Regions from separate parts of the Histophilus somni 2336 genome, predicted to be linked through region 2. Evidence: riboswitches for the same ligand, from Rfam matches in the RefSeq annotation. Region 2 holds a riboswitch; the other holds the start of a gene.

Region 1 (17,010 bases), 290 kb from region 2:
CCACTGGAAATTAAAGCAATTTTAGGCTGAATATGCTGTAGTAATTTCTCACCGGTTGACGTTTTACTACCATGATGTCCGACCTGTAACACATCAATCTTACCCAAGTCAGACAAAATTTTATATTCAGTCGCCACATCAGCATCTCCTGTTAATAGTACTTTATGCTGTCCATCTGAAATTATCAGCACACAAGAATCCGGATTATTGGCTCTCATCACAATTTTACTTGGCGATAAAGCTTCAATATATAACCCTTGCCAATGCCATATTTTTCCTTTTTGACAAGCAATATGCGGTCTATTTTCTGGAGAATTCTCGTACTTTTTTAATGAGGGACTAATAAACTCAGCATTCGGATAAGCTTGGAAAATATCTTTTACTCCACCTGCATGATCATTATCATCATGACTTAATATAACTTTATCAAGAATAATACCCTGTCTTCTTAGATAAGGAATAATCTCAATTTTTGCCATACTACCATTTTTCCAGCTTGCTCCCGTATCATACAAAATTCCATGTTGATTTTTTACCAATAAACTTGCCAATCCTTGACCAACATCTAGAGTATCAAATTGCCATTGTGTGTTTTTTAATCGCCCTTGTTCATATAGCGAAAAAAACCACAGACATAAAAAAATAACAAACATAGCTGAACTGACCACCATACCATATTGATATTTTTTATGTGAAAAACCGTCCGAAAAATTCAACCGTATAGGGTAAAAACTTTTTTTTCTAACTTTTCTCAATAAAGATAAATCATCGTCGGTTGAACACTTAATAATCCATTTACAGCATAAGGTGAAGAGCAAAGCTAATATAGCTGAAATAAAATAGCTTTCTGCAAGAGAAATATTGATCCACTGATTTGGTAACAGCTTTAACAATTGATTGATCCATATAGCAAGCTGATCAGCTATATTCCAGCTATTTAACGCACCTTCCGTCAGTACAGCAAAAAGAATAAGTGGAACTAACAAAAAACTGAACAAAGGCAACAATAATAAATTAGCCCAAAATCCATTTAAGGCGATACCATTAAAAATTAAGAGTTGGATAGGTGTAAAAAACCACAAAAGCCCAAATTGCAAATGAAAAAGACCGATAAAATACCGCACTTTTTTCAAGGAAGATTGTGCCAAAGGCTTTTCTTTCCATAAAAATAAATTTAGCGGTATCCATTGATACCACATGATCAAACAACCTACCGCTCCGATTGATAGCCAAAAACTGGCTGACAATAACATAAATGGATTAAGTATCAGTAAAACACAAATAACCCGCAAAAATAGTTGCCAAACACTATAGGAAACTCGACATATACGACACAAACAAACTATAAATAAAGCGACAATCGCACGAAAAGTAGGAATTGAAAATCCCGCTAATTCTGCATAACAGAATGCTAAAAAAATCCCTAATATTAAAGGAAAATAAGGTTCAATATAACGAGTAGGGAATAATAATTGAATAGCTCGCCCTAATGTAAAACCGATGAACATAGCTAAACCAATATGCAACCCTGAAATTGCAATTAAATGTGCGGTATTGGTTTGTTGATAAAGTTGCCATAATTCCTTGTCTAACCATGCTCTTTCACCAAAACCCAATGCAAGCAATAAACCTTGTGAAACTAAATTGGAAGTTTGTTGTAAAGCTTGATTCAGTCGAGTAGCTCGCCAAGAAAAATCCTCACCAATTTTCACCGCACTTTTTACTGTGGCATAAGCTGTAATTTCTTTTGCTAAATACCAGGTTTGACGATCAAATCCTCCTATATTTAATCGAGAAGAAATCGGACGAATGTGCATATTTACTTGCCAAATTTCACCAACTTGAACCTCTTGCTCAGTACGCCAATTTAAATAAATTCGCTGTGTTGGCAAAGATGAGGTGAATTTTCCTTCTGCGATCACTGCTTGATAGTCTTTCTGCTGAATAATTTCAGCTATTTTAACGTTAGTTTGTACTTTTTTAGGTAAGCGGGTAATATGCTCACTTTGTTCCAACAAGTTTAATGCTTGATAATGAAAAAATCCCAACCCAAGAACAAAAATGAAAAATAGCTTTAGAACACAGCGAAAAAATACTGCTTTAACACCAATATATCCTAACCCAAGAACAAGACATAAGATCAATATCCATTGCCAATTCAATAAAAAAATACGAGGCGTAATTAGCAATGTCATTGCACTCACTAAAATAACAAAAAGGTAATGATCAAGGTTGAATTTCATTGATAAATTGAAGATTAATTAATTCTTAATCTACAATATGAAAAAAATACCCATAAAAACCAAGTCAGATAAACTTATCTTGGAATACAAATCACAAAATCAACAAAATAATAGAAAAAAATGAAGAGTTAACATAAATTTATTTGCTTATTTGAGCAACTTCTGATATTTATAGTGCCTTTAAAATCAGCTGTTCCATTTTTTGGAGTTTTTGAACAATCATAACCAGTTTGCAAAGTGCTTTCTTAAGTTACAATCAATTGTAAGCCACAGAATGAATAATTATTAGGAGATTTAAATGTCTAAGTCATCTTTAAGTTTATTAGTGCTCGCCGGCGTTGACCCTTATAAAGAAAAAAAAGGCGAAGAATATATGAACGATGAGCAACGTTCTCATTTCAGAAAAATTTTGCAGGCTTGGCAAACACAAATTCAGGAAGAGACATCTCGTACTGTAGCACATATGCAAGATGAAGCTTCGAACTTTCCGGATCCTGCTGATCGTGCAACACAGGAAGAAGAATTTAGTTTGGAGTTACGTGCGAGAGATCGTGAACGTAAATTAATGAAAAAAATTGAACATACATTGAAAAAATTAGAAACAGACGATTTCGGTTATTGTGATTCCTGTGGTGTAGAAATCGGTATTCGTCGCTTAGAAGCTCGCCCGACAGCAGATCTTTGTATTGATTGTAAAACGTTAGCTGAAATTCGTGAAAAACAAATGATCGGTTAACCAATTGATCAAATTTGGATAATGTAAAAATAAATTTTGGAAACGTTTTTTGATAGTTGGTTTGTTAGCTTAAAAGAAATTTTAGAACATAAATCAATTGTTAGTGTTAATACAAATAAAGTGCGGTCTTCTCTGCCGCACTTTTGAATTTTTATAAAACTACAAGATATTAAAAAAGGGGTTTATTATTTTAAAATTTATTCAAAATCTGTTAAGAAAAAAAAATAAAGTAGCTAAATTACCAAGCTCAAATTTGCCTCTAACAGTTTCTACTTCAAAACATAAAACTATCTCTCAGGAAATGCGAACTGAGTCGCCTTTTATTGCAACAAAACAGCGATCGATACACAAAAATCAACACAATAAATATGTTGTCAAGGCGTCTCAATACGGAATTATGCCACGTATGATCAGTCGTAATGCACTGTCAGTTGTAGAAAAATTACATCGTAATGGTTATGAAGCTTATATTGTTGGCGGTTGTTTAAGAGATTTATTATTAGGCAAAAAGCCAAAAGATTTTGATGTTGCAACTAATGCTAAACCTGAGCAAGTTCAAGCTATCTTTCAACGACAATGTCGTTTAGTGGGGCGTCGTTTCCGTTTAGCTCATATTATGTTTGGACGTGATATTATTGAAGTGGCAACATTCCGTGCAGCACACACGGACAATCATAATGAACGCCAGGCAAAACAAAATAATGCCGGTATGCTATTGCGTGACAATGTTTATGGAACTATTGAACAAGATGCCGAACGCCGTGATTTTACCGTCAATGCCTTTTATTATAATCCGCAAAATAATACATTACGTGATTATTTCAACGGCATTGAAGACCTCAAAGCCGGAAAGTTACGTTTAATTGGCGATCCAGTTAAACGCTACCAAGAAGATCCTGTACGCATGCTTCGTTCTATTCGCTTTATGGCAAAACTGGATATGTTTTTGGATAAGCCTAGCCAAGAACCTATCAAAAAAATGGCTCATTTATTAAAAAATATTCCTCCGGCAAGACTTTTTGACGAAAGTGTAAAACTTTTACAAGCGGGTTATGGTATAAAAACTTATCAGTTGTTACGTGAATACGGATTGTTTGATCAATTATTTCCCACGCTTACATCTTATTTCACCGATAAAGCGGATAGCTTTGCAGAAAAAATGATTATTACCGCTCTTACCTCTACAGATGAAAGAGTTGCCGATAACTTACCAATTAATCCTGCCTTCTTGTTTGCCGCTTTCTTCTGGTATCCGCTAAGAGAGAAAGTTGAAACACTCAAAAATGAAGGTAGTTTCAATAATCATGATGCTTATGCTCTAGCAAGTAATGATATTTTAGATGCTTTTTGTACCGCACTTGCCGCACCACGTCGTCATACAACTGTCATCCGAGATATTTGGTTTCTACAGCTTCAACTGCTTAAACGCACCGGTTCTGCTCCGATGCGAGTCATGGAACATGCCAAATTTAGGGCGGCATTTGATCTCCTCGTTATGCGTGCACAAATAGAGGGGGGTGAGGCAATTGAATTGGCAACTTGGTGGCATGAATATCAACTTAGTAACCAAGATCAACGTGAAAGTTTAATAAAAGAACAACAACGCCTTAATCCGAAACCGAAGAAGAAATTTTATCGTTCAAAAAAACATCGGAAATCTACGCTATCATCATGAAGACTGTTTATATCGCTTTAGGAAGTAACCTTGATACGCCTATACAACAACTAAATCTGGCACTAGGTTCATTAGCTCAACTCAAAAGTTGTAAATTAAGTGCGGTAAGTTCTTTTTATCAAAGTAAACCTCTTGGTCCACAAGATCAACCGGATTACGTGAATGCGGTTGCTTGTTTAAAAACCGAATTAGATCCCATAGCCCTATTGGATCAATTACAACATATAGAAAACCAACAAGGACGAGTGCGGTTACGTCGTTGGGGTGAACGTACTTTAGATTTAGATATTTTGTTATATGGCAATGAAATTATCCAAAATGAACGCTTAACAATTCCTCATTACGATATGAAAAATCGTGAATTTGTTATCATTCCTCTTTATGAAATTGCACCACATCTCATTTTACCTCATGGCGAAAAATTAGCGGATATAATGCTCAATTTCACTCATCATCAAATGCAAAAATTATAAAATTTAAGGCAAATATCATAATATTTGCCTTATTTGCTGAACTAATTTTCAACTTAAACATTGTTGAATTTTTTTTCGAAGGATTTGACGTCGTTGACTATAAATTACAATAAGTTTTCCACTCACCATTCACTGCGGTACCAATCACGTTAAATTGATTATCAAAGACAGTTAAGTTTGCAATCTTGCCCACTTCAATCGAACCTAATCTATCATCAACGCCGATTGCACGAGCCGGATATAAATTACACATACGTAAAGTTTCATCTAGAGGAACTTCAACATATTTCACCATATTTTCTACCGACTCTATCATAGTGACCGCCGCACCGCCTAATGTACCATTAGCGTCATAGCATTTTCCATCTCGCACATAGATTGTTTTTCCAACAAATTGAAAAGATTCAATATTGGCTCCGGCGGCGGCTGTCGCATCAGTCACAATACAAAGTTTATCGCCTTTCAACTTTTTATCCAGTTTGATATTTTCAAAACTCACATGTAAACCATCGGCAATAATACCGCTATAAATATCACTATCTAATACTGCACCAACGACACCCATTGCACGTCCAGAACTAATTGGCGACATAGCATTATGTAAATGTGTTGCAAAACCTGCTCCTAGTTGAATAGCCTTTTTTGCAACTTCATAGCTTGCATTGCTGTGTCCTAAAGAAACCAAGATCCCATTTTTTACAAACTCAGGAATATGTTTTGCGGTTGGATTTTCTGCTGCTAAAGTAATTTTAGTAATGACATCCGCATTATCACATAAGAAAGATTTCATCTCGGGCGTAATTTCTCGAATATATTCATCACGATGCACACCTTTACGCTCAACACTTAGATAAGGTCCTTCTAAATGCAAACCTAATGCTTGATTTTGATATTTTTCCAAATAATCTCGCATGACTTGCACCGCACTTTTCATCCCTTCATCAGGTGAAGTGATAAAAGTCGGAAGATAGCTTGTCGTACCGGAGCGTAAATTCGTTTCTTGCATAATCTCTAATGTGCGGACACTAATATCTTCATTAAACATTACGCCCCCACAACCATTTAACTGCAAATCAATAAAACCAGCGGTTAAATTATTACCTTTTAAATCAATACGTTGAATTTCATTACATAGCTGTTCTTCGGAAACAATGGCTGAAATTTTATCGTTTTCAACCACTACTGCATGTCCGTACAGCACTTCTTTTGCCGTATAGATCACACAATTTATAAAGGCATATTTCATTTTTTCGTCCTTTTAATCAAGCACGCTATGAATAGCACGTTGTTCCAGTTCAGTAAAATACTTAACCGTTTTTACTTTTAATTCTTGTGTTGCCGGTTCATCACAAACAAAAATAGCATGACGATGTAATTGCAATGCACTAATTGTCCAAAAATGATTAACATTTCCTTCAACACCAGCTTGTAAAGCCAAGGCTTTATTATGTCCTGTTACCAACAACATAACTTCTTCCGCATCTAATAAAGTTGCAACTCCAATAGTAAGTGCATATTTAGGCACTTTAGTTACATCATTATCAAAAAAACGAGAATTGGCAATTAATGTATCTTCTGTTAATGTTTTAATTCGAGTACGAGAGGCAAGAGAAGATGCCGGCTCATTAAAGGCAATATGCCCATCAACCCCTACACCGCCCATAAATAAGTTAATCTTACCGTAAGATTTAATTTTCTCTTCATAACGGCGACATTCTTCATCATGATCATCTGTATTCCCATCTAAAATATTAATATTTTGTGGCTGAATATCGATGTGATTAAAAAAATTATTATACATAAAAGAATGATAACTTTCAGGATGTTCTTTAGGTAGACCTACATACTCATCCATATTAAAAGTTACAACATATTTAAAACTCACTTCCTCCGCTTGATACAGTTTAATTAACTCTTTATATGTCTGTAATGGCGTTCCTCCCGTTGGTAAACCTAGTACAAACGGACGTTCTGCAGTAGGAGCGAATGTATTAATACGGTCAACAATATATTTTGCAGCCCATTTACTGACTTGTTGTGCTGTTTTTAATGGAATTAAACGCATAAAATCACCTTAATTATTTCGATATTGTCATGTACAAAATGAAGTTTTATTTCAGAAATAGAATAATAAATAAAATTATACACTAAATCTAATAATAATTAGCCTATTTCTTAAAATAGTGATCTCAATCACAGATAAATAACCGCTACATTTGGATTGTTCCACATTGCGAAACATATTATTAAGCAACATTAATGGTGTCGGTATAAAGGATAATATAAACCTTTTGATTTACCATTTTTCCAACGCTTGTTGATCGGATTCTCGATGTTCAATCCAACGTGTACCTTGGCAAGTTTGTTCCTTTTTCCAAAAAGGGGCTTTGCTTTTTAAATAATCCATAATGAATTCATTAGCCTGATAAGCATCACCTCGATGAGCTGTGCTGACACCCACTAAGACAATTTCATCACCCGTATTTAACAAACCGACACGATGCACAACTGCAACTCGATAAAGTTGCCAACGTTTTTTTGCCTCGACAACAATTTCCTGCAAGGCTTTCCCTGTCATTGCCGGATAATGTTCCAAATATAAACCGGAAACCGAATCGCCCAAATTCATCTCTCTTACTTTACCGATAAAAATAACCGCAGCACCTACGCTATGAGGCTCGGTTAGCCATTGATAAATCGCATTTTGATCAAAATTTTGCTCTTGAACGGAAATTTTAATATCTGGCATTTATCCTCCCGTAACAGGTGGGAAAAATGCAATTTCATCTCCGGAACGAACCGCACTTTCCAACGGTTTAAGCGTTTGATTAATCGCAACCAATAGCTTCCCTTTCTCTAAAGCTAATGCCCATTTATCACCTTTTTGGCTGAGATGTTGACGTAACTGCTCTGCTGTTGCAAATTCCGCTTTAACCTCTAATTCATCAACACCGATTAATTCTCTCGTTTGTGCAAAAAATAATACTTTTAACATCTTTATAAATTCACTTCTTGTCTATTCAGCAATAAAATGCCCTGATTTTCCACCGCTCTTTTCAAGTAATCTAACCTGTTCAATAACAATGTCTTTTTGTACTGCCTTGCACATATCATAAATGGTCAATGCAGCAATACTGGCGGCGGTTAATGCTTCCATTTCAACGCCGGTTTTTCCACTTAATTTACATATACTTTCAACACGAACACTACTTATTTCAGGAAGTGCGGTCAAATTTACTTCAACTTTTGATAATAACAATGGATGGCACAACGGAATAAGTTCCCAAGTACGTTTTGCCGCTTGAATTCCGGCTATACGTGCAGTAGCAAACACATCACCTTTATGATGCTGCCCTGAAAGGATCATGTTCAATGTTGTCGGCAACATTCGAACGAATGCTTCCGCTCTTGCTTCACGAACAGTATCTTGTTTAGCAGATACGTCTACCATGTTCGCTTCACCTTGATGATTGATATGCGTAAATGTTGTCATATTTTCCTTTTATCCTCCAATACTCGCCAAATGATTTCGAATACCGCTATCGCCAATATGTAAAAAATGATGTTCTCTTTTACTTTGCAATGCTGTAAAAATTCGACTTTTTAATTGGTTCTGCTGCTCATCAAATTGCAATAAATCTCGTAGATCAATTCCTTCTTCACCAAATAAACACAAGTGTAATTTTCCCTTTGCCGAAACTCTTAGACGGTTACAACTTGTGCAAAAATTTTTTTCATAAGGCATGATCAATCCAATTTCGCCCTTATAATCAGGATGTGCAAATACCTTTGCCGGTCCATCTGCACGTTCTTTTTTCTGTATGCTCCACCCTTCTCTTATAAGTTTTTCCGCTAAAATTTGACCTGATAAATGGTATTGATGAAAAAATTGAGCCATTTCGCCGGTTTGCATCAATTCAATAAATCGCATTTGAATAGGACGCTCTTTGACCCACATTAAAAATTGATCAAACTCCCTATCATTGAGAGATTTCATTAACACTGAATTCACTTTAATTTTTTCATAACCAATTTCAAAAGCACGGTCAATTCCTCGCATAATATCGTGAAATTTATCAACGCCGGTAATCGCATGAAACATTTTAGGATCAAGGCTATCCACGCTCACATTGATTGCACTGATTCCCGCTTTTTTCCAATCCTCAACTTGTCTAGCCATTTTGTAGCCATTAGTCGTCAATGCAATATTTTTTATTGTTTCAATAGCACGAATATTTTCAACAATGGACAGGAAATCTTTACGAAGAGTTGGCTCACCACCGGTAATACGAACTTTTTCTGTACCTAATTGTGCAAAGGCATTCACCAATCGTTTAATTTCAACCAGATTCAGAAAACTGGGTTTTGTGCTTTCCGCTCGATAGCCATGAGGTAAACAATAGTTACAACGAAAATTACACATATCCGTGACAGACAAGCGTAAATAATAGTATTTACGTTGAAACGCATCAATAAGATGATTTTCAATAACATTATGAATAGAAATAGATCTTTGCATTAGACACCTTTTTAAATAAGAAAGGATAAGTCGTTTCCAATATTATCCCTGAGCAATTATATTTGCTGGCATTGTTTCCTTATTTTTCAACTTAGGTAAACAAGCTCGGAGTTATGCGATAACGCTCGTATTTTAAAGAAATTTAACTCATTAGCCTAGTCTTAAATGAATGAAATTAAAAAATTGTAATTTAGTACATAAATTTAAGTGATAAACATTCACCTTAAGCATTTCAATCTTTATAATAGGTGAAATTTTATGGAGAGATATTATGGCAACAATTAAAGATGTGGCAAAAATGGCGGGAGTATCCACAACAACGGTCTCCCATGTCATCAATAAAACACGTTTTGTTGCAAAAGAAACTGAACAACAAGTTTTGCAAGCAATAAAAAACCTCAACTACTCACCAAGTGCGGTTGCCAGGAGTTTAAAAGTCAATACAACAAAATCTATAGGAATGATTGTTACAACTTGTGAAACTCCCTATTTTGCAGAAATTATTCATTCCGTGGAAGAGCTTTGTTATCGACAAGGTTATTCTCTATTTCTATGCAACACGCAAAATAATCCGGAGAAAATCAAAAACCATCTCGACATGCTGGCTAAAAAACGTGTTGACGGCTTACTCGTTATGTGTGCTGAATATACTCAAAACTCTCTTAATCTCCTTGCCGCATTCGAAGATTTGCCGATGGTTGTCATGGATTGGGGACCATTTAATGAAAATACGGATCTTATCCAAGATAACAGTTTCTCCGGTGGATATATTGCGACAAAATATCTGATTGATAATGGTCATAAAGATATTGCGATTATTTCCGGAGAATTAAAAAAAACTACCGCAGTAATGCGTTATCAGGGATTTGAAAAAGCAATGCAAGAAGCAAATCTGGCTATCAATCCTGACTGGATCATGGAGGGCTTCTTTGAACCGGAAGATGGCTATGAATGTATGAATAAAATTCTTGTGCAAGATAAACTGCCGACTGCAGTCTTTTGTTGTAACGATGTTATGGCATTGGGTGCAATTTCAGCAATTGGAGAAAAAAGTTTGAAAGTGCCTGATGATATTTCAGTTATTGGTTATGATAATATTCATGCCTCACGCTTCTTTTCTCCCCCTTTAACAACGATACATCAATCAAAATCTCGTTTAGGTGTACAGGCAATTAACCTATTGTTTAAACGGATTAGTGAAAAGGGGAAAGAACATGAAATTATAGAAATTTATCCTGAGCTTGTTATTCGCAAATCAGTGAAAACGCTATAAAATCTATCTTAAAATAAATCTCCATAATATTTTTGTAGGTATTTATTTTTTTATCTATTATCTAATTGAATATGTTCAAACAATTTTTTCACCGCATTATTATCTCTTAAACGTTCAGCTTGCTCGACCAATGTTCGAGTTAAGTGCGGTGAGAAATATTGAATAAAATCGTACATATAATTTCTTAAAAAAATACCATGTTTAAACGCTATTTGTGTCATACTCGATCTAAATAAATGGCTTGCATCAAGTGCAACTAAATCATTGTCAGCCTCAGTGTGTGCCATTGATGCCATTATTCCTACGCCTAACCCTAAACGGACATAGGTTTTGATAACATCGGCATCTGTCGCTGTGAAAACAATGTTAGGCAATAACCCCGCACTATTAAAAGCATAGTCTAAATCAGATCCCCCTGTAAAACCAAAGGTATAAGTCACTAGAGGATATTGACCAAGTGCTTCAATTGTCAATTTCTTACATTGAGCCAAAGGATGTTCCGGTTTGACAATTACTGAGCGATTCCACATATAACAAGGCAATAAAACAACGTCATCAAAAAGATATTGTGCTTCTGTTGTAATTGCAAAATCAACCTCACCGAATAAAAGAGCGTCATAAATTTGCGTAGGAGAACCTTGATGAATATGTAAACTTACTTCCGGATATTGTTTAGAAAAACGTCTAATGACGGAAGGTAACATATAACGAGCCTGCGTATTTGTTGTCGCAATACGTAAAACTCCACAATTTGGACGAGTATATTCATTGGCAATTGCTTTAATATTTTGTGTTTTAACTAATAATTCCCTTGCCACGGCGACAATTCTTGCCCCTGCCGGTGTTAGGCCTTTAATATGTTTACCATTGCGTTCAAAAATCTCTAAACCCAACTCATCTTCTAACAACCTAACTTGTTTACTGATACCGGGCTGAGAAGTAAACAATGCGTTAGCCGCATCAGTAACATTCATATTTTGATTAACAATTTCAACAATATAACGAAATTGCTGAATTTTCATAGCAATACCTAAAATCTCAATGAGAAAAAAGGTGCGTCAAAACACACCTTCGATAAAAAATTTATTGTGGATAACGAGCTGCGACTTCAGATAATAGAGGTTGCAACTCTCCCTGTTGAAACATTTCTAGCATTATGTCACAACCACCAATTAATTCTCCCTCTACCCACAATTGCGGAAAAGTAGGCCAATTAGCATAATTCGGTAATGCCGCTCGAATATCTGGATGTTGTAAAATATCAACATAACCAAAAGGGACATTACAATTAATTAATACTTCAACCGCTCTTGCAGAAAATCCACACGACGGGAATTTAGGCGATCCTTTCATATAAATAAGAATTGGATTCTCACTGATTTGTTTTTTAATTTTGTCTAAAGTTTCCATAATATCTCTTATAAGGTAAATTCGGGCTGAATTGTAGCATAATACAATAAAGCCCTAAATAAATATTTAGGGCTTATAAAATCTACTAAAGGATAACGATATTATTTGCTACCTTTCACTGAGATTTCAACACGACGATCTTCTGCTAAACAGGCGATCAGTGCTTTACGGCCTTTAACCGAATCACATTTCATACCAGTCACCGGATTTGCTTCACCGTAACCTACCGCACTAATGGCATCTTGAGCAACACCTTTAGAGACTAAATAATTTGCTACAGTATCCGCACGACGTTGTGATAATTTTAAGTTTGACGCATCAGAACCGATACGGTCTGTATAACCAGCCACAGAAACTTGTGCGGTTTTTAATTGTGCGATTTCACCATAAACACCGTCCAATGTTTGTTGAGCTTCAGGTTTTAATGTATCTTTAGCGAAGGCAAAATTCACATCTGAATTTAAGCTGAACACTTTGTTTACTACTTCAGGTGCCATAACCGGTTTTTGACCGAAACGGTAAGATAAGCCAAGTGTTACCGCACCGATACTTGGTGTATAGTCGAAACGTTTACCATCATTCTTACGTGCTTTACCAACGCCTTTAACCCATTGATATTCCAAACGTAATGCCAATTCCGGTAAAGAAGGTAGGCTGTATTCAACACCCGCTGCGAAAACCGGAGAAACTTTTAAAGTGTTTTTCACACCGTCTGCTGAATTTTCGAAATTTTTAACATTAAGATAATTAGAACGAATTAACGCCGCACCTACACGACCGTAAATATCCAAGCCTTCTAATACAGGGTAGCTTGCTTTTAAGCCTAATTGCATCCCTTGAGCGGTATGTTTAGCTTCTTTTTTATCTTTACGGCCTTTCGCTTGACCGAAATACTCAGAACCCAACTCTACAGCAACATGATCGGTAATTTGGTAACCACCAAAAATACCATAAGCTACTGAATTACGAACTGTTCCTTTCTTTTCTGTAGAATTTTCAAATTGATTAAGACCGTCATGGAAAGATGCCCAACCGGCTTTCGCACCGGCATAGAACGTATTTGCTTGAGGTGCCGCTTGTACAGAAGCGACAAAACCTGCGATAGATAATGCAATAATTGTTTTTTTCATTTGAATTTCCTCTATATTAATTATCAAGAAATTAAGCACTACATGTATTCCGAAGATTTAAACATCTCTAGGAATTAAGGTGGGATTTTAACCTAATTTTACAAAAAAGATAAATTTTTTCTCTGATTTATCTTATTAAAGCCTAAAATTTAAGCAGATTTTCCATTTTTTTTGCTTTAACTAAGAATTCTTTTCTTTCATGACTTGCCATTTGATTACTTGTTCCCGGTAATTTCACTGTTAACGGGTTAACAGGTCTACCGTTAATATGAAATTCGTAATGTAAATGAGCACCGGTTGAACGTCCGGTATTTCCCGATAATGCTATACGTTGTCCTCTTTTTACCGATTGCCCTGGTTTGACTAATGAGCGACTTAAATGCATATAGACTGTCTGATATTCTTTGCCATGTCTAATCATCATATAACGTCCGGCACCGTTAGCCTGATAAGCGACTTTCTCTACTACTCCATCTGCCGGAGCGATGATAGTCGTGCCTACAGGTACAGCAAAATCAACCCCTTTGTGCGGTCGTATTTTTCCTGTAACGGGATGACGGCGAGCAAGATTAAAAGGAGAAGACACCCTAGCTTGACGTAATAAAGGATAACGTGCGAAACCTTTCCCTAAAGTTTCTCCCTGACGACTATAATAGCGTCCATTATTTGCTTGGATTGCGTAATAACTTTTTCCACCGGACATAATATGTATGGCTTCGACCTTGCCTTGCCCAGTCAATTTATTATCCAGATACTCTCTCGAAACTAAAACGGCAAACTTATCCCCTTTTTTTAACTTATTAAGACTTACCTGCCACTGAAGTGCGGTAGTTAATTGAGCAATTTGTTTACTGCTCAAGCCCAAGGCTTTCAAACTGGCATAAAATGATCCTTCTATCTGTCCTTTTAGAACCTCTTCTTTCCAAACACTTTTCTTTTCTAAAATTTGACGTTTAAACTGAGATTCATTAACTCGCTCATAAATACGTTCTTCACGTTCGGAAACAAGCCAATTTAAATATTCCAAATTTCCATCATTATCCAATATCCAATAAATTTGTTGGCCAGCTTTCAGGTTTTTTAATTCTGGATAACTCGCCATCATTTGACGACTTATTTCCTCATCCAACCCTGAATGTTCCAGTACATCTTTCAATTTATCGCCACGTACAACAGTATGAGAAAATTGATCTTTAATCCGCATTGCCTGATCCGCTGCATCTAATAAACTATTTAACGCATCTTTGGCATTATCAGGCAATGATGATATTTCATTATCCAAATTAACTTGATCCGTTTCATCATCCAAACCGTCTAAATCATCATAAGACAATTCACTGTTATTTTTTTCATTTGCAATTGGCATATCAACGGATGTAGGCTTCTGAGAAGAAACATCGTTTCTCAAGAACAACCCTATACCCATTAAAATAAATAAAATAGCTACAAAAAAAACGGCAACTTTTATGTAGAATTTCTTTTTGCGTCTATCTCTAGCTAATTTAATGTGCTGCACCATTCTAATAACAACTCTATAAAATTTCAGAACTTCAATAAGACCGAGAATTGTACTAAAAATTCATTTCATTTCATAAAAAAAATTATACACCCGCATAATTTATAGACATAAATAATTACTACACCTTGTTAAAATAAAAAAAATAAGCTATTTTTCTACTTCAATTTTACCTCAGACATTTGTTTATTATGCAAATTCACTCTCTAAAATATCCATTAATCGAATTAAAAGGCGTTAATGTAACATTCGCACAAAAGACTATTCTAAGCGATATTAATTTAACGATTTATCCCAATTCCATTATGACCATTGTAGGACCGAATGGAGGCGGAAAATCAACATTACTCAAAGTACTATTAAAACTGTTACCCGCCACAAGCGGTGAAGTTATTTATAGCAAAAATGTCGTCATTGGTTATGTTCCACAAAACATTTATTTGGACAAAAGTTTGCCTATTACCGTAGAAAAATTTTTATCTTTAAGAAAAGGGACGCATAAACAAGATATAAAAGATGCTTTAACATTACTTTCCATTGAACATTTACGTTTGAACGCTATGCAAAAACTGTCCGGCGGTGAAATGCAACGTGTTTTGCTAGCTAGGGCTATTTTGAATAAGCCTAATTTACTTGTATTGGATGAACCTACTCAAGGAGTAGATATAACAGGACAAGCAGAACTTTATCAACTGATAAAGCAAACTCAACAACAACTCAATTGTGCCATTCTCATGGTTTCCCATGATCTACATCTTGTCATGGCAGACACAAACGAAGTTCTTTGCGTTAATCAACACATCTGCTGTGCAGGCTCTCCTGAGGCAGTATCCAATGATCCGGTTTTTATTCGTTTCTTTGGCAATCAATTCGCAAAAAATATCGCTTTCTATACTCATCACCATAATCATAAACATAATATTCATGGTGATATTTGTTGTGGTCAAGATTTCCGGTCTACACAATGTAAACACAAAATAAATTAAGGAATAAAAATGCTTGAAATTCTCTTTCCCGCTTGGCTAACCGGAATATTACTCTCATTAATTACCGCACCTTTAGGCTCTTTCGTTGTTTGGAGGAAGATGGCTTATTTCGGTGATACATTGGCACACTCTGCCTTACTTGGTGTTACCTTAGGCATTTTTTTACACATCAATCCATATGTTGCTATTCTAATATTAACCGTATTATTAGCGATCTTAATGGTTTGGCTGGAAAGTAATACGCAATACTCCATAGATACCTTGTTAGGTATTATTGCACATAGTTGCTTATCTCTTGGTGTCGTTACCGTTGCTTTACTGCAAAATGTTCGTGTAGATTTAATGGCTTACTTGTTTGGAGATTTATTGGCACTGGGATTTGATGATCTCTATTTTATTGCCATCGGAGTAAGCATCGTATTAGGAATTTTAATCTTTTTTTGGCAACCTTTATTATCAATTACCGTCAGTCCTGAACTTGCTCAAGTTGAAGGCATTAATATCAAAAGAATGCAGTTTCTATTAATGATTTTAACCGCACTTACCATTGCATTAAGTATGAAATTTGTAGGTGCTTTAATTATTACTTCATTACTGATTATTCCAGCGGCAACGGCAAAACGTTTTGCAAGAAGTCCGGAAATGATGGTGATTATTGCTATTTTTGTGAGTATGATTTCCATCACATTAGGATTAACATTATCAGCATTCTATGATACGCCTTCCGGTCCTTCCGTTGTTATTAGCTCTACGTTCTTATTTATTCTTTCTTTATTTAAAAAAGAAAATAATTAGGTAAATTACAATAAAAAGACGCAAGGTAACCAAAATACCTTACGTCTTTCTTTTTATTATTGAAAAATTAATTTATTTCCAGAGAGTAGGATCAACGCCTTTACGAAGTAATTGAGGGTATTGTTCAATTTTAAATTCAGGATCTTTACCCGCTTTGAGCTGTTGGCGGTAATCTTTTAGCAACAACATAACTATCGGTGCCAATAAAACAATAGACACAAGGTTAATTAATGCCATAATCGCCATCACCGTAT
Region 2 (17,010 bases):
AAATTGAGATAATGCAGCTATTTCCGGTATATCGATCACAATTACAGATAAATTCTCTCGTTTATACACCCAAATATAGTTATCATTAAGTGCAGGAATAGGAATTAACATCAAGCTCCTCCAAAGGGTATCAAGTTAGAAAATATGAAATTCAACATAAAATCAGTAAAAAATTATCGATTGCCGATGAGTTGGCAACATATCCAAAAAGGAACAACGTATTGTAGCCTAATCAATGATTTTTTTGCAGATTGGTTTCCAAAAGTCTTGGGCGATCAGTGGCTCATGATTGGCGGATTAAGTGCTGAATTAGAACTCAATTTACCTTTACGCCACAAAATAATCCTCATGCCGGAAATGACGAAAAATCCTACCGCACTTTTTCCAGCTAATCAAAACGTAACAGAAGAAATTAGTCTGATACAAGCTGATCCATTACAACTTCCTTTTGTACAACAATCTATTCACGCTTGCGTATTAGCCAATACATTAAACTTCACGCAACATTCCCATCAATTATTAGGTGAAATAGCCAGGGTTTTAGAAAATGACGGTTATCTCTTTATTTCCTTATTTAACCCTTATAGCCCATTGATTTTCAAACAAAATTTAAATCATAAAAATCAAACCGCACTTCCCTTTAAACAATATTTCACTTGGCGTATCCTTGATTGGATAAAATTATTAAATTTTGAAATACTCGATCAAGTCAATTTGAGTGAAAAAAAACAACAAGATTGCTTTTCTCCTTTAACTTTAATAGTGGCACAAAAAAGAACCTATCCTTTTCCTCTGCATAAGATAAAAAACAAAATTGTACCATATCAATCCTTTCAATTTATGGGTGAAAATACTAAAAATGCCACATAAAATTACGCATTTTATTTCACATATTCACTCTTAAATTTAAATATTGATCTACGTCAAGAGCGGTGCAAATAGCCGTTATTTTTCGTGTGTGCCTAGTGAATTACCAACATCATATCGTTACAATATAAGAGTATGATTTTTTTGTTGTAATTGATTTATTGAATTTTATTTTTGGGGGAAAAGCGAATGGCAAAATCAAATAAAAAATGGCTGTTTAGTGGAATCGTTGGTGTGTTATTAGGGGTGATTATTTTAGCGGGAGTACAGTATGCAATGAAAGCAACCAGTACCACTGAATTTTGCGTTTCTTGCCATTCAATGCAACAACCTCAAGCAGAATGGGAAGCCTCTATACATTTCTCTAACCGAAAAGGGATTCGTGCCGAATGTGCGGATTGCCATATCCCGCAAGATAACGTTTTCCATTATGTGAAAACAAAAGTCTTTGCAGTGAAAGATCTTTGGCATACTTATGTTACTGATAAATTGCCTGATGAAGAAGCATTTGAAAAGCATCGTTTAGAAATGGCGAAGTCCGTTTGGCAAGATTTAAAAGAATCAGATTCTGCCACTTGTCGCAGTTGTCATAGTTTCGAAGCAATGGAAATGTCTTCGCAAACACCGACAGCACAAAAAATGCACAAAACCGGCATCGAAACAAATCAAACTTGTATTGATTGCCATAAAGGTATTGCTCATTTTATGCCTGAAATAGAGGTTGATGATACAGCCGCATATGGTGAATTAACTAAACATGCAGGAGAATTTAAGCAAACCGATAAAATATTATATAGTTTGGCAATGAGTCCGGCACAGCTGGCACAAGGCGATGAAGTGCGGTTAATGCCGTTTGCAGAAGTGAATGATTGGAAATTGCAAGATGACAATGTTATCGGCACAATTCACGGTTGGCAACAAGTAGGGGCGGAAACAATAGTCTATGCACAATTAGGGCAACGCATTATGTTGGCTTTAGGTGATGGAATTGAGAAAAATGTGAACGTGTTGCAAACTGTTCATGACAAAGTCACAGATTCTGAGTGGAAAGAGGTTACGTTTGAAATAAACGTGGCAAAAAATGCACTAACGTCTAATTTAGAGGCATTAAATCAGTTTGGAAATAATTTAAATCAAACTCATTGTAGTGGTTGTCATGCACCAATTGGGGCAGATCATTACACTGCAAATCAATGGATTGGTGTTGTAAATTCGATGAAAGATCGTACATCAATGACAGCAGATGACGTACGATCTGTAACAATCTATTTACAACGCAATGCCAAAGATTTTGGCGAAAAAAGCCATTAAGCTACGCTTAAAGGAAACGCTGAAATTTTTGAAAAAACTGACGACTCCGAGCTTGTTGACCTAAGTTGCAAAATAAGGTTGCAAGCCTGTAACATTGTCAAATGTTGCACATGGTATAACTAGAAATGGTTGTGCCACTCCCTTTAGAAAGGTGTCGAAAATAAAACTTTCACAATGTGTTGGAGAAAGTGCGGTGTGTTTTCTAACCGTTTCGATGTCTTTTCTTTCACCAGTTCATTGTGAGCCTAGTAAATAACGAGGTTTAAAATGAAAACACAAAATAAAGTTAATACAAGTCGCCGTGATTTTTTAAAAAATTCATCATTAGGCGTGGCTGGCGTATCTCTAAGTGGCGGTGTTGTCGGAACATTAGCTTCGAAAGCTGTTGCGGCTGAACAACATACCGTTGTAACAGCTGCTCATTGGGGGGCTTTAGGTGTAGTTGTAGAAAATGGCAAGGTAGTTAAATCAGGATCTGCAATGCCAATTTCAGTCGAAAATGAATTACAAAGCGTAGTAGCTGACCAACTTTATAGTGAAACAAGGGTAAAATATCCAATGGTTCGTAAAGGATTTTTGGAGGGTAATAAAGATACCAGTTTGCGTGGACGTGATGAATGGGTTCGTGTTTCTTGGGATAAAGCCTTTGAGTTAGTTGCAGGTGAAATGAAACGTGTTCGTGATGCTTATGGTGCAGGCGGTATTTTTGCCGGTTCTTATGGTTGGTATAGCTCAGGTGCATTACATGCTAGCCGTACTTTGTTACAGCGTTACATGAATGTTACCGGTGGATTTGTCGGAGTCAAAGGGGACTATTCAACAGGTGCGGCACAAGTAATTATGCCTCATGTATTAGGTACAATTGAAGTTTATGAACAACAAACCAGCTGGGAAACCGTTTTAGAAAATTCAGATATTGTTGTTTTATGGGCTGCCAATCCTCTTACGACTTTGCGAATTGCATGGACTTCCACCGATCAACAAGGTATTGAGTATTTCAAAAAATTGAAAGAAAGCGGTAAACGTATTATTTGTATTGATCCAGTTAGAAGTGAAAGCTGTGAATTCTTAAATGCAGAATGGTTACCTGTGCATACAGGCACCGATGTTCCTTTAATGTTGGGGATTGCACATACGTTGGTTACTACAGATAAACATGATAAGGCATTCTTGAAAAAATACACTACTGGCTATGATAAATTTGAACAATATTTATTAGGAAAAACTGACGGTCAACCGAAAGACGCAAATTGGGCAAGCAAAATTTGTGGATTACCTGCAGATATCATCAAACAGTTAGCTGCTGATTTTTCGTCAAAACGTACTATGTTAATGGGCGGTTGGGGTATGCAACGTCAACGCCATGGTGAACAAACTCACTGGACATTAGTTACTTTAGCGGCGATGCTGGGACAAATTGGGTTACCTGGAGGCGGATTTGGTTTCAGTTATCATTATTCTAATGGTGGTGCACCTTCCGCAGTCGGTGGTATTATTGGTTCAATTACAGCTAATCCATCACTACAAGCCGGAGAAAAAACATGGCTTGATGATACATCAAAATTCTCTTTCCCATTAGCACGTATTGCTGATGTATTGCTGAATCCCGGAAAAACAATTGATTATAATGGCTCTAAAGTGACCTATCCTGACATTAAGTTAATTTATTGGGCGGGTGGTAATCCTTTCGTTCATCACCAAGATACAAATACATTAGTGAAAGCATGGCAAAAACCTGAAACTGTTATTGTCAATGAAGTTAACTGGACACCGACTGCTCGCATGGCGGATATTGTATTACCAGCCACAACGAGCTATGAACGTAACGACTTAACTATGTCCGGTGATTATGCCATGATGAATATTTTTCCAATGAAACAAGTTGTTCCTCCACAATTTGAAGCGAAAAATGACTATGATATTTTTGCAGAATTAGCCAAACGTGCAGGAGTAGAAGACAAATTTACTGAAGGAAAAACGGAAATGGAATGGTTGCAAGATTTTTACAACGTGGCATTTAATGCAGCACGTAAAAATCGTGTACTTATGCCGAAATTTGAAAAATTCTGGCAAGAAAATAAACCTGTTAACTTTAAACCAACTGAAAAATCAAAAAAATGGGTACGTTACGAAGCATTCCGCAATGATCCTTTACTGAATCCACTTGGTACACCATCAGGAAAAATTGAAATTTACTCTGATGTTGTCGCAAAAATGAATTATGATGATTGTAAAGGTCATCCATATTGGTTTGTTCCTGAAGAATTTGCAGGTAATACAACGACGGAAGCCCCTTTAGCATTAGTTACACCACATCCTTACTATCGCTTACACAGTCAATTGGCTCACACATCGTTACGGAAAAAATATGCAGTAAACGATCGTGAACCTGTGTTAATTCATAAAGAAGATGCAATGGCTCGTGGCATCATGGATGGTGATATTGTTCGTATTTTCAACAAAAGAGGACAAGTATTGGCAGGTGCGGTAGTTACTGAAGGAATTATTAAAGGTACGGTCGCATTACATGAGGGGGCTTGGTATGATCCGGCTGATTTAGGTCAATCAGAACAACCTTTATGTAAAAATGGTTGTGCCAACGTACTGACACGTGATGAAGGTACTTCAAAATTAGCACAAGGTAATTCCCCGAATACATGTATTGTTCAAGTGGAAAAATACACAGAAGCCGCACCGAAAGTGACGGTATTTGACCAACCGAAACGGTCTGTGTAGCATAATTTATACATTTAAGGCGATCTATGATCGCCTTTATTTTTTCAAAAGTGTCAAAGTGCGGTAAAAATTTTAAAAAATCATATCATTGATTATGTCATTTATTGTGCTTAAGATACTGTCTTTCTTGTTCAAGTAAATTTTCTTGCTGTTTTGGCATCTGCAAATAAAATCCATTTTGTTTAATTTGTTGTTGCACATCTTCATTATTAGCATTAATCAATGATTTTTGTCCTGCTAAATTAAATAACATCACAAAAATTGGCTTGCCGAATGACTCAAGTAAGGAAGATGGAACGGAATCAAAATGCCCCCGTTTTTCAATATAAAGATACATCCCTTCTTTTCTTTTAGTCTTGTAAATAGCACAAAGCATTTTCTTTCCTTATCTAGTGAAAAAATAAGCTACTTGATACCCAAGTGCGGGGAAAATTTTACTATATTTACCCCATTAGATGTATCACTTGCTGTTTAGCGATGAACTTCGTTCAAATACTCTGCCAAAACTCAGTATCTAATTTCTGTTCAGCTTTACGCAATAACCCTGCCAAATCCTGATACGTTGGTTGCTCAATAGAAACAAGATTAGTATTTTTTTGCTGTAACACCTCAACTATCTTATCAAACCATACCTTTGTTTGTGGAGGTAAAGGCAACTTTGATCGTTTACCTAGCCAATATAGACCTTGTAATGGCAAGCTCAACGCAAACAAAGCGGTTAAAACTGCAATAGCTAAAGCAACCAGATCATGTTTTATATAAACTTGTTGCCAAACTAATGAAAATACTGCTAAAAACGGCATAAATTTTTGTGCAAATAATGTTACCTTAATAACTCGATTTTCAGGAAAAATAATACTCAGTTTAGGTATTGAAGGCCAAGTTTCCAAATAACGTTGACCTAATTTTAGTGTTTGATACATATTCGTTTAGAATTATTTATAAAAAAATCTATCATTTTTATCAAGAAAATTAAACGATGAGTTTGATACATTTTTTGATAAAAGTCGTATTTTTTAATTTTACCAATTTATTTTATTATCTGAAAAGTATATTCTATGCAGGGCAAAGACTTTCATGTCAGTTCATTTACTTGGAATATTGTTGAGTAAATGAATTTATTTTTTAACTTAACTTTCAAAATAGGTCTCGTATGTCTCAAAAATTAGTCCTAATTCTTAACTGCGGTAGTTCATCTTTAAAATTTGCTATTCTTGATCCAGTTTCAGGTGCTGAAAAATTATCAGGTTTGGCCGAGGCGTTCTACCTACCGGATGCCCGAATTAAGTGGAAACTTAATGGTGAGAAAGGTAATGCAGATTTAGGTGCCGGTGCAGCACATAGTGAAGCATTAAACTTTATCGTTTCAACTATCTTAACTGAAGATCTTAAAAATTCAATCGCAGCCATTGGACACCGTGTTGTTCATGGAGGTGAAAAATATACCAAATCTGTTGTTATTACCGATGAAGTTATCCAAGGCATTAAAGATGCTGCTGAATTTGCTCCTCTTCATAACCCTGCACATTTGATCGGTATCGAAGAAGCATTTAAAGCATTTCCTCATTTAAAAGATAACAACGTAGCCGTATTTGATACAGCCTTCCATCAAACAATGCCAGAAGAAGCTTTCTTATACGCTCTGCCATATTCTTTATACAAAGAACATGGCGTTCGCCGTTATGGTATGCATGGAACCAGCCACTATTTCGTGAGTCGTGAAGCTGCCAAACGTTTAAATATTGCTGAAGATAAAATAAACGTAATTACCTGTCATCTAGGCAACGGTGCCTCTGTTGCTGCAATTCGCCAAGGTAAATGTATTGATACTTCCATGGGCTTTACTCCACTGGAAGGCTTGGTGATGGGTACTCGTTCCGGTGATCTTGATCCAGCAATCATTTTTTACATGCACAATACGTTAGGCATGTCAGTAGCTCAGATTGAGGAAACTTTAGTTAAAAAATCAGGTTTGTTAGGTTTAACAGAAGTAACGAGTGATTGCCGTTATTCTGAAGATAACTATGAAAAAGAAAGTGCTGCAAAACGTGCATTAGATGTATTCTGCTATCGTTTAGCAAAATATATCGGTTCATACATGGCTATTATTGGCGAAAACTTAGATGCGATTGTCTTTACCGGCGGTATTGGTGAAAACGCCGCCTTGGTTCGTCAAATTACTTTAAATCATTTAAAACTATTTGGTTATAAAATTGACGATGAGAAAAACTCAGCAGCTCGTTTTGGTAATGAAGGTGTTATTACAGCGGATAATACGCCAATCGCAATCGTTATTCCAACAAACGAAGAACTTGTAATTGCACAAGATACTGCTCGTTTAAGTTTCTAATTGTAATCTATAGGCTGCCGATAAATTCGGCAGTTTCTTTTTTAACAACATTATTTAAGGTTTTTTTATGTCTCGTACAATCATCCTTATTCCTATTAGCACCGGTGTTGGTTTAACCAGTGTAAGTTTAGGTTTAATCCACGCTCTTGAACAAAAAGGGGCAAAAATCGGTTTCATGAAGCCAATTTCGCAACCAAGTACCGATGAAGATAAATTAGACCGCACTACTTCAATTGTGCGTACCAGTACAACACTTGAAACAGCCGAACCGTTTATGCTAAGTGTGGCTGAAAATCTAATCGGTCAAAATCAATCCGATGTGTTACTGGAAAAGATTGTTGAAAATCATCAACAACTAGCTAAAAATAATGAATTGATTATTGTTGAAGGCTTAGTTCCAACTCGCAAGCATGGCTATGCAAACAGTATCAACTACGAAATTGCAAAGGCGTTAGATGCTGAAATCGTATTAGTTGCAGCACCTGCAACAGAAACGCCGGCAGAGTTAAAAGAACGCATTGAAGCAGCGGCCTCCCAATTTGGCGGAAAAAATAATCCAAACTTACTTGGTGTCATAATTAATAAATTTAATGCCCCAATTGATGAATCCGGACGTACTCGTCCAGACCTAAGTGAAATTTTTGATGCTTACCAACATAAACAAAATAACCTTAATGAGGTTTACAAGCTATTTGAAAAAAGCCCTATTAAAGTATTAGCTTGCGTTCCGTGGAATGCGGAGCTTATTGCAACTCGTGCTATTGATTTGGTCAATCATTTAGGTGCTTCTATTCTACATGAGGGTGATATTAAAACTCGTCGTATTCGTAGTATTACTTTCTGTGCTCGTTCATTACAAAATATGGTTGAGCATTTCAAAACAGGTAGTCTGTTAGTTACCTCCGCTGATCGTCCTGATGTCCTAACCGCCTCCGCACTTGCTGCGACTAACGGGATCGAGCTAGGTGGTATTTTACTCACAGGTGGTTACAAAATTGACAATCAAATTAAAAAACTATGCCAACCAGTATTTGAAAATACCGGCTTACCTATTTTTCGAATTGAAGGTAATACATGGCAAAGTGCATTGGCTCTACAAAGCTTCAACCTTGAAGTACCTGTTGATGATAAAGAACGCATCGAAAACATTAAACAATACACAAGCCAACAATTTAAATCTTCATTTATTGAAAATTTAGTTGCCGCCTCAACTCGTCCTCGTCGTTTATCTCCTCCTGCATTCCGTTTTCAATTAACTGAGTTAGCTCGTGCAGCCAAAAAACGAATAGTATTACCTGAGGGAGATGAACCTCGTACAGTTAAAGCTGCTAGTCTTTGTGCAGAACGTGGTATTGCAGAATGTATCTTATTAGCAAATCCTGATGATGTTAAACGTGTTGCTGATGCTCAAGGCGTTGTATTAGGAAAAGGTATTACAATAATTGATCCTGTCTCTGTACGTGAAAATTATGTAGACCGTTTAGTAGAATTACGTAAAGCCAAAGGTATGACTGAAACGTCTGCACGAGAGCAATTAGAAGATACCGTCGTATTAGGCACTATGATGCTTGAGGCTAACGAAGTCGATGGACTTGTTTCAGGTGCGATACATACAACAGCGAATACTATTCGTCCACCGATGCAAATCATTAAAACAGCACCTGGTAACTCAATTGTTTCTTCAATCTTCTTTATGTTATTACCTGATCAAGTGCTTGTTTATGGTGACTGTGCAGTTAATCCTGATCCAACTGCCGAACAATTGGCAGAGATTGCAATTCAATCTGCTGATTCCGCAAAAGCATTCGGTATTGATCCAAAAGTGGCGATGATCTCTTACTCAACAGGCACGTCAGGTTCCGGTGCTGATGTTGAGAAAGTAAAAGAAGCAACTCGTATTGCCCAAGAAAAACGCCCGGATTTATTAATAGATGGCCCATTACAATATGATGCGGCAGTAATGGAAGATGTAGCAAAATCTAAAGCACCAAATTCTCCGGTTGCCGGTAAAGCGACAGTATTTGTCTTCCCAGATCTCAACACCGGAAATACAACCTATAAAGCAGTACAACGCTCAGCAGATTTAATCTCTATTGGTCCGATGTTACAAGGTATGCGTAAGCCGGTCAATGACCTATCTCGTGGAGCATTGGTTGATGATATTGTGTATACTATTGCATTAACTGCAATTCAAGCGACACAATAAAAATTTGCGGAAACAAACCGCACTTTCATAAAAATAAGACTCTATAAGTAGAGTCTTATTTTTTATCAAAATTTTTGACTTAGTTCACAAATTTAAAACATTCTATATGACAAAGTGCAATTGCTAAGTTACTATCTTCCTCGTCTGAGATAAATTACATTTCATTTCTAAAAAGGGATAAGCTATGGTAAATGTTTTATCACCAAATCAAGTTTGGATACTTGTAGATCCAAAGCTATCCCTGTATTTTCCCATAACTCCTCAATCCTAATAATATTTTTGTAATATACATTTTTTAATCAATTATTTGAGGATTTAATCATGGAAAATTTCAAACATTTACCAGAACCGTTCCGTATTCGTGTTATTGAACCTGTCAAACGTACAACTCGTGCCTATCGTGATGAAGCTATCTTAAAAGCAGGTATGAATCTATTTTTATTAGACAGTGAAGATATTTTTATTGATCTATTAACTGATAGTGGTACAGGTGCCGTTACTCAAGATATGCAAGCTGCCATGCTAAGAGGTGATGAAGCTTATAGCGGAAGTCGCAGTTACTATGCTCTTGCCAATGCAGTGAAAGAAATCTTTGGTTATGAATACACAATTCCAACCCATCAAGGTCGTGGTGCAGAACAAATTTATATTCCTGTCTTGATCAAAAAACGTGAGCAAGAAAAAGGGTTGGATCGAAATAAAATGGTTGTTTTCTCTAACTATTTTTTTGACACTACTCAAGGTCATAGTCAATTAAATGGTGCAACTGTACGTAATGTCTATATAAAAGAAGCTTTTGACACAGATGTAGATCATGATTTCAAAGGTAATTTTGATTTAGAAAAACTGGAACAAGGTATTTTAGAAGTTGGAGCAAATAATGTTCCTTACATTGTATGTACTATTACCTGTAATTCTGCCGGTGGACAACCGGTATCTCTTGCCAATATGAAAGCCATGTACCAAATTGCACGTAAATATGATATTCCTGTGATTATGGATTCGGCTCGCTTCGCTGAAAATGCCTACTTTATTCAACAACGTGAAGCAGAATACAAAGATTGGACTATTGAACAAATTACTTACGAAAGCTATAAATATGCAGATGCCTTGGCTATGTCTGCAAAAAAAGATGCAATGGTACCTATTGGAGGACTACTCTGCTTCAAAGATAATTCAATGGAAGATGTTTACAACGAGTGTCGTACACTTTGTGTTGTACAAGAAGGTTTCCCTACCTATGGTGGTCTAGAAGGTGGTGCAATGGAACGCCTAGCTGTAGGTTTACGTGATGGTATGCGTCAAGATTGGTTAGCTTATCGTATTAGCCAAATTGAATACCTTGTACAAGGTTTAGAAAAGATCGGTGTTGTTTGTCAACAACCCGGTGGACATGCCGCCTTTGTGGATGCAGGCAAATTATTACCACATATCCCAGCAGAACAATTCCCAGCTCAGGCTCTTGCTTGTGAATTATATAAAGTAGCAGGTATTCGATCCGTAGAAATCGGTTCTCTCCTATTAGGACGAGATCCGAAAACAGGTCAACAATTACCTTGCCCGGCTGAATTGTTACGTTTAACTATTCCTCGTGCGACCTACACTCAAACACATATGGACTTCATCATTGAAGCATTCAAACAAGTGAAAGAGAATGCAAAAAATATCAAAGGGTTAGATTTTACTTATGAACCTAAAGTACTGCGTCATTTCACCGCTCGATTAAAAGAGATTTAAATTTGGCACCGCACTTTTAACAAAAAGTGCGGTGTTTTTTTATAGTTTTCAAAAGGAGCTATATTATGCAAAAATCACCTTCTATTTTCGGTGGCGCTTGCATTATTGCGAGTGTCTGTGTCGGTGCCGGAATGTTAGGCTTACCTACATCTGGTGCGGGAGCTTGGACTATTTGGTCTGTCCTCACCATTGGATTTACGATGACTTGCATGACGTTATCCGGTTGGTTATTACTTGAGGCTTATAAACATTTTGATTTACGAGCTTCTTTTAATACAGTCACCAAAAGCCTATTAGGTAATACTGTCAACATCATCAACAATTTATCCGTTTATTTTGTTGGAGGTATTTTACTATACGCTTATACTACAGCATCAGGTGGCATCCTAAGTGGATTAACAAATGAAATGTTCAACATTGACTCTCGAGTTTGGTCAATTATCTTCGTTTTGATATTCTCTTTCTTTGTTTGGCATTCCACTCGCATTGTCGATCGCATTTCCGTTATATTAATTATTTTTATGGCAACCTCCTTTATGCTTAGTGTATTTGGCTTAACTAAAAATATTGACTTAGCCATTTTATTTAATACAAATACCGACTCAGATAATAGTTATGTAATATATACTATGGGTTTATTACCCGTTGCATTAACATCATTCGGTTATCACCACTCGGTTGCAACAATGCGTGCATACTATAAAAATGAACATAAAGCCAAATTAGCTATTTTAGGCGGAACAATAATTGCCCTTGCACTTTATTTACTATGGGTCATTTCCATTTTTGGTAATCTGCCACGAAATCAATTTGCACCAATTATTGCCAGTGATGGCAATTTAGATGTGTTACTCAAAGCTTTGGGAAATGTAATTGAATCTGCATCAGTTAAACAAGCTATTAATGCTTTTTCCATTGCTGCAATTCTATCCTCTTTCATTGGTGTAGGTTTAGGTGTATTTGACTTCTTGGCTGACTTATTTAAATTTGATGACAACAAAATAGGGAGAACAAAATCTTGGGCAGTAACTTTCCTTCCTCCATTAATATTATCAGTTGCTTTCCCATTAGGTTTTTTGAAAGCTATCGGTTATGCAGGTGCGGTGGCAACAATTTGGGCTTGTATTATCCCTGCATTATTGGCTTACAAATCACGTCAATTACCTAATGGTAAACAAGGATTTATGGTTGCAGGCGGAAATGTCACTATTCTACTGGTTATTCTATTTGGTATTGTTACCGCACTTTTCCATTTTCTATCGATGTTTAACATATTACCCTCTTTCAAAGGATAAAATTTTGACTGAATTCTAATACCCTAAAATTTTTAGATAAAATATAGCTAAATTAGCTTCTCATTTTTGCTGAAATAAGTTATATTACCGCCCCAGTTTAATAACGTGGTTTAGAAATCTTGTATAAATAAAAGATTGACTTTCTCAACCACGTTCAACCCTCTTTCTATGGTAATGTTTTTTCTGCATCAGCAACATGTTAATATATATCCATAAATTTTCATTAAAAAACATCAAATCTTGTGATTCAGTTACCATTCTATTGAATTTGTTACATCTGAAAAGAATTAATCTTAACTTACCGGGACGCTATTTATAGCGTCCTTTTTTATTAACTATGATCTAATTATGGAGAAAACCAAAATGAAAAAACTTAACATTCACCCTGCCCTATTAAATACCCCTTGCCCTTGGTGTTCCGAATTAGAAAATTTACGTGAACTTTATGCTTGTCAATATACAGGTGCGGTTACAACTCGCACGTCTATGCTAGTTCCCTATCCTCATGACTGGACAAAAAACCAATATGTATTATTTGATTCAACATCACAAAAAACAGCCAGTGTTAATACCCCCAATGCTACTCCACAACAAACTACCAGCCTAAATACAATTGGACTTAGTCCCAATAATTTAGCGACTACCATTCGCTTTATTCGTACTATCTCCGATGAATTAAAAACCACTTCCAACAAGCCTTTCATTATTTCCGTGTTTGGTTCACCTGAAGAAGTAGGAGAATGCTATGAGCAAATCGTGACGCTACAAACAGAAGTGAAGATGCCCTTAGCAATGGAAATCAATATTTCTTGCCCCAATATGCCCGGAGAAATTTCGCCTGCCTATGCCGCAGAAGAGTTATTACCTTATTTAAATGCGTTACAAACCACTTTAGCCAAGTTAAGTCTAGGGGAAGAGGCTTTACCGATTGGCATTAAAATTCCACCATTTACCTATCAAAACCAATATGATGAATTAATTAATGGACTATTAAAATCGCTAACAGAAAATAAAACGCTACCGATTTCCTTTATTACTTCTACTAATACGCTTGGCTCTTCATTAGTGATGCAAGAGGGAAAATCCATATTAAATTCTGAAACGGGAACAGGCATTGGAGGACTGGCAGGAACAGCAATTCACGCATTATCATTAGGTAATGTCTATACTCTGCGTCAAATGCTGGATAAAGAACCTAAATTAAAAGACCTACAAATTATCGGTGTAGGTGGTGTTAATGACAAAGCAGGTTTTGAACGAATGAAAACTGCCGGTGCAAATTTCGTTGGGTTAGCAACTGCATTGGGCGTTAAAGGTATTCATGTCTTTGCGGAGATTTTGGGAAAATAACTATCGAAAGTAAACTGAACCTTGACAATTATTCACTTAACATTTGGGGCTGTATTAGATTAGTAAGTATGCCAGTCTATAAAAATGAAAATAACTCATTGTAAATTAAAGAAATCTATACAGAAAAAGCTCCTTGAGTTTTTTGTGTTAGAAGTGACAGCTCGATCAGCAGCTAATATTTTAGGTATCAATCCAAATTCAAGTGCCTTGTTTTATCGTAAAATTCGTGAAGTCATCAGCTATCATTTAGCCCTTGAAGCCGATGATGTTTTTGATGGACAGATTGAGCTTGATGAAAGCTATTTTGGTGGTCATCGTAAAGGAAAACGAGGGCGTGGAGCAACCGGTAAAGTGGCTGTTTTTGGCTTGTTAAAACGACAGGGAAAGGTATTTACGGTGGTGGTAGAAAATACCAAAACCGAAACGATAATGCCTGTAATCACAAGGAAAATCAAGCCTGACAGTTGGGTTTATACCGATACATATCGTAGCTATGATGCTCTTGATGTGAGCCAATTTCACCACGAACGCATCAATCATTCGGAGTTGTTTGCAGTGAAAGAAAATCACATCAACGGTATAGAAAACTTTTGGAGTCAAGCCAAACGGATACTCCGAAAATATAATGGAATTGACCGAAAAAACTTTCCTTTGTTCTTGAAGGAATGTGAATTTCGGTTTAACTTTGGAACACCAAAAGAGCAGTTAAAAACATTGCGAAAATGGTGTGGAATTTAGGGCTGATCTAATACAGCCCCTAACATTTTGTAATGTTTTGAACAAAAAAATAGAAGGCGTATTCAAAAATACGCCTTCTATAACTAATAAACAATCGGATAACCGTTAGAAACGGTAGTTAAGATTTAAGCCGTACAAATTGGCACGTGCTGTTGATTTATAGTTTGCATCTATACTGCCGAACTCAACACCTGTACTTCCAATCTTATGCTTTTCCTTAAATTGCTGTTTTTTACCACGTAAATGAGCAAAACCTACATCAACAGAAAGATTAGGCGTAAAGTTATAGGTTGCACCCAAGCTATACCAAGTGCGGTCGGTATCGGGGATTGAAGCACTCGGATGGTCGGCAGACTCATCATAAGCAATACCTGCACGCAGGGTTAATTTATCATTCACATTATAAGTCGCCCCTAGAGCTACACGTGAACTGTCATGAAATTTTTCATCTTTATGGAAAGCAACCTTACCGTTATCATAAGTGGCATGTAAACTTTGTAAACGGCTCCATTTAGTATATTTATAGCTGTAGTGCATGGCGAATTTTGCCGTTAATTGATGGAAACCGGAAATTTCGAAATAATCCGGCAAATGTAGCGTTAACCCACCTTTCTCTTTAACAGGGATAATATTTACTGCTTCAAATTGATAACTCAAGGCATCATCATCTTTAAAATTAATATCTACTTTAGAGTGGTAGGCAATACCGATACGGTTACCTTGATTAAATTCATAAACCGCCCCGATATTCCAACCGAATCCCCATGCATTATTATCTTGTAATTGTGTTAAGAGAGTATCCGTATTCACTCCATTTTTTAACTTGGAGAAAATTGGGACTAACACTTGCAATGAAGGAATTTTGATACCCCCAACCATTCCATTATAATCGGCAATAGTATCAATTGCCTTATCTAGAACACCCGCATGACGCTCAATTTTTGCTTTAGCATAAACCGCATTTAATCCGGCTCCAATGCTTAATCCTTTGCTGATACGATATGAACCGCTTAAATTTAAATTAATGGAATTCAGCTCAGTAGTTCCGCCAAAAACACCGGCATCATAATCCTTTTTATATTTGCTTTGTAATCCAAAGTTGACATTCATACCCGCACCGATAGCAAATTTGTCATTAATAGGTGCAACAAAATACAAATTGGGAACTAATGCACCGGGTACAACTTTTTTCTGATCTGCTTTTTCCTCTGCAACTTGTACAACTCCCTTCCCTACATTAACATTTACTTCACCATTTATATTAATTCTAGATTGAACATAAACCCCACCTATAGAAAATTGATTTGCTTTAAACAAACTCATTAAGGCAGGGTTAGTCGCTACAACGGCGGCATTATCAGCAATCGCCGCTTCACCTGCATAAGCACGTCCCAAACCGGAACTGGATACCTCGGCGAGTTGGAAAGCTGCCGCATTGGCATAAGCGGCAGATAACGACAATACTGATGCAATTAGAGGTTTAGCAAGAAGCGATTTTTTTTTTATTGACGTTCATTTTTCAATCAATTCCTTATTTGATGACATTAAAATTTGTCGAATTCTAAAGCAAAGGAAATATATGAACAAATAAATTTAGGGTTTTATTAAAGTGGTCGGATTAGTAAAACATCGCTTCAATTTCTTACTTTTTTTACCATTTGCTGAAAAAGTGCGGTTTTTGTTGATAACAAAACCTTAAATTTTACCCTTTAAACCCAATTTCAATTGGCTAAACTCCTTTTTTCTTCCAATTCTTCCCAACGTAAAAAAGCCGTCTCTAAATCTTGCTCCATATCTGCTAAAGTTTGTAATTTTGTTGATGTATATTCATGCGGTTGCTGAAAGAAATCTACATCACTAATTTCCGTTTGAAGGGCGGTGATTTTTTCTTCTAATTCTTCCAACAACTGAGGTAATTGTTCCAGTTCAAGCCGCTCTTTATAGGATAATTTAACTTGGCGAGTTTTGTATTCTGCTTTCTCAACGACTGAATTTACGCCTCTTTTCTCTTCTTCATGTTTTTTCTGCTTAACTTGTTCCTCTGCTTTACAAGCAAAATAATTAGCTTGCTGTTGTTTTGCATCAAAAAAACCGCCCACATATTTATTCAGAACGCCATTTCCCTCAAACATATAACATTCTGTTGCTGTATTATCAATAAATTGACGATCATGACTGACAATTAAAAGCGTTCCTTGATAATCCGCCAATAATTCTTCCAACAATTCCAATGTTTCCACGTCTAAATCATTTGTCGGTTCATCAAGAATTAATAAATTACTGGGTTTGAGTAATAATTTTGCTAACAACAGGCGATTACGCTCTCCGCCGGAAAGTGCTTTTACGGGTGTCATAGCACGTTTAGGCGGAAATAAGAAATCTTGCAAATAACCTAAAACATGGCGTTTAATACCATTCAC

The links. A riboswitch is a leader RNA that binds a small molecule or an ion and turns the genes downstream of it on or off. The one in region 2 is predicted to bind molybdenum cofactor.
Region 1: another riboswitch for molybdenum cofactor. It lies ahead of moaA (GTP 3',8-cyclase MoaA); the one in region 2 lies ahead of torA (trimethylamine-N-oxide reductase TorA).

The regions. Positions count from the first base shown of each region.
Region 1 covers NC_010519.1:1,726,245-1,743,254, forward strand. Annotated here, with positions in the region: gene HSM_RS07725 (DNA internalization-related competence protein ComEC/Rec2) at 1-2,243, opposite strand, end outside; gene dksA (RNA polymerase-binding protein DksA) at 2,542-2,979, shown strand; gene pcnB (polynucleotide adenylyltransferase PcnB) at 3,281-4,654, shown strand; gene folK (2-amino-4-hydroxy-6-hydroxymethyldihydropteridine diphosphokinase) at 4,651-5,127, shown strand; gene nagA (N-acetylglucosamine-6-phosphate deacetylase) at 5,225-6,373, opposite strand; gene nagB (glucosamine-6-phosphate deaminase) at 6,386-7,192, opposite strand; gene moaE (molybdopterin synthase catalytic subunit MoaE) at 7,424-7,876, opposite strand; gene moaD (molybdopterin synthase sulfur carrier subunit) at 7,877-8,122, opposite strand; gene moaC (cyclic pyranopterin monophosphate synthase MoaC) at 8,144-8,620, opposite strand; gene moaA (GTP 3',8-cyclase MoaA) at 8,630-9,646, opposite strand; molybdenum cofactor riboswitch at 9,635-9,769, opposite strand; gene purR (HTH-type transcriptional repressor PurR) at 9,918-10,919, shown strand; gene cysB (HTH-type transcriptional regulator CysB) at 10,970-11,941, opposite strand; gene grxD (Grx4 family monothiol glutaredoxin) at 12,003-12,329, opposite strand; gene ompA (porin OmpA) at 12,431-13,459, opposite strand; gene mepM (murein DD-endopeptidase MepM) at 13,602-14,978, opposite strand; gene znuC (zinc ABC transporter ATP-binding protein ZnuC) at 15,167-15,961, shown strand; gene znuB (zinc ABC transporter permease subunit ZnuB) at 15,971-16,756, shown strand; gene HSM_RS07810 (alanine/glycine:cation symporter family protein) at 16,829-17,010, opposite strand, start outside.
Region 2 covers NC_010519.1:1,440,937-1,457,946, reverse strand. Annotated here, with positions in the region: gene gloB (hydroxyacylglutathione hydrolase) at 1-111, opposite strand, end outside; gene HSM_RS06605 (class I SAM-dependent methyltransferase) at 145-870, shown strand; gene HSM_RS06600 (NapC/NirT family cytochrome c) at 1,057-2,178, shown strand; molybdenum cofactor riboswitch at 2,211-2,348, shown strand; gene torA (trimethylamine-N-oxide reductase TorA) at 2,446-4,914, shown strand; gene HSM_RS06590 (YcgL domain-containing protein) at 5,012-5,290, opposite strand; gene yfbV (terminus macrodomain insulation protein YfbV) at 5,403-5,837, opposite strand; gene HSM_RS06580 (acetate kinase) at 6,068-7,264, shown strand; gene pta (phosphate acetyltransferase) at 7,332-9,470, shown strand; gene tnaC (tryptophanase leader peptide) at 9,655-9,741, shown strand; gene tnaA (tryptophanase) at 9,792-11,207, shown strand; gene HSM_RS06565 (aromatic amino acid transporter) at 11,273-12,502, shown strand; gene HSM_RS06560 (beta/alpha barrel domain-containing protein) at 12,866-13,852, shown strand; gene HSM_RS06555 (IS1595-like element IS1016C2 family transposase) at 13,937-14,590, shown strand; gene HSM_RS06550 (porin) at 14,696-16,051, opposite strand; gene HSM_RS06545 (ATP-binding cassette domain-containing protein) at 16,312-17,010, opposite strand, start outside.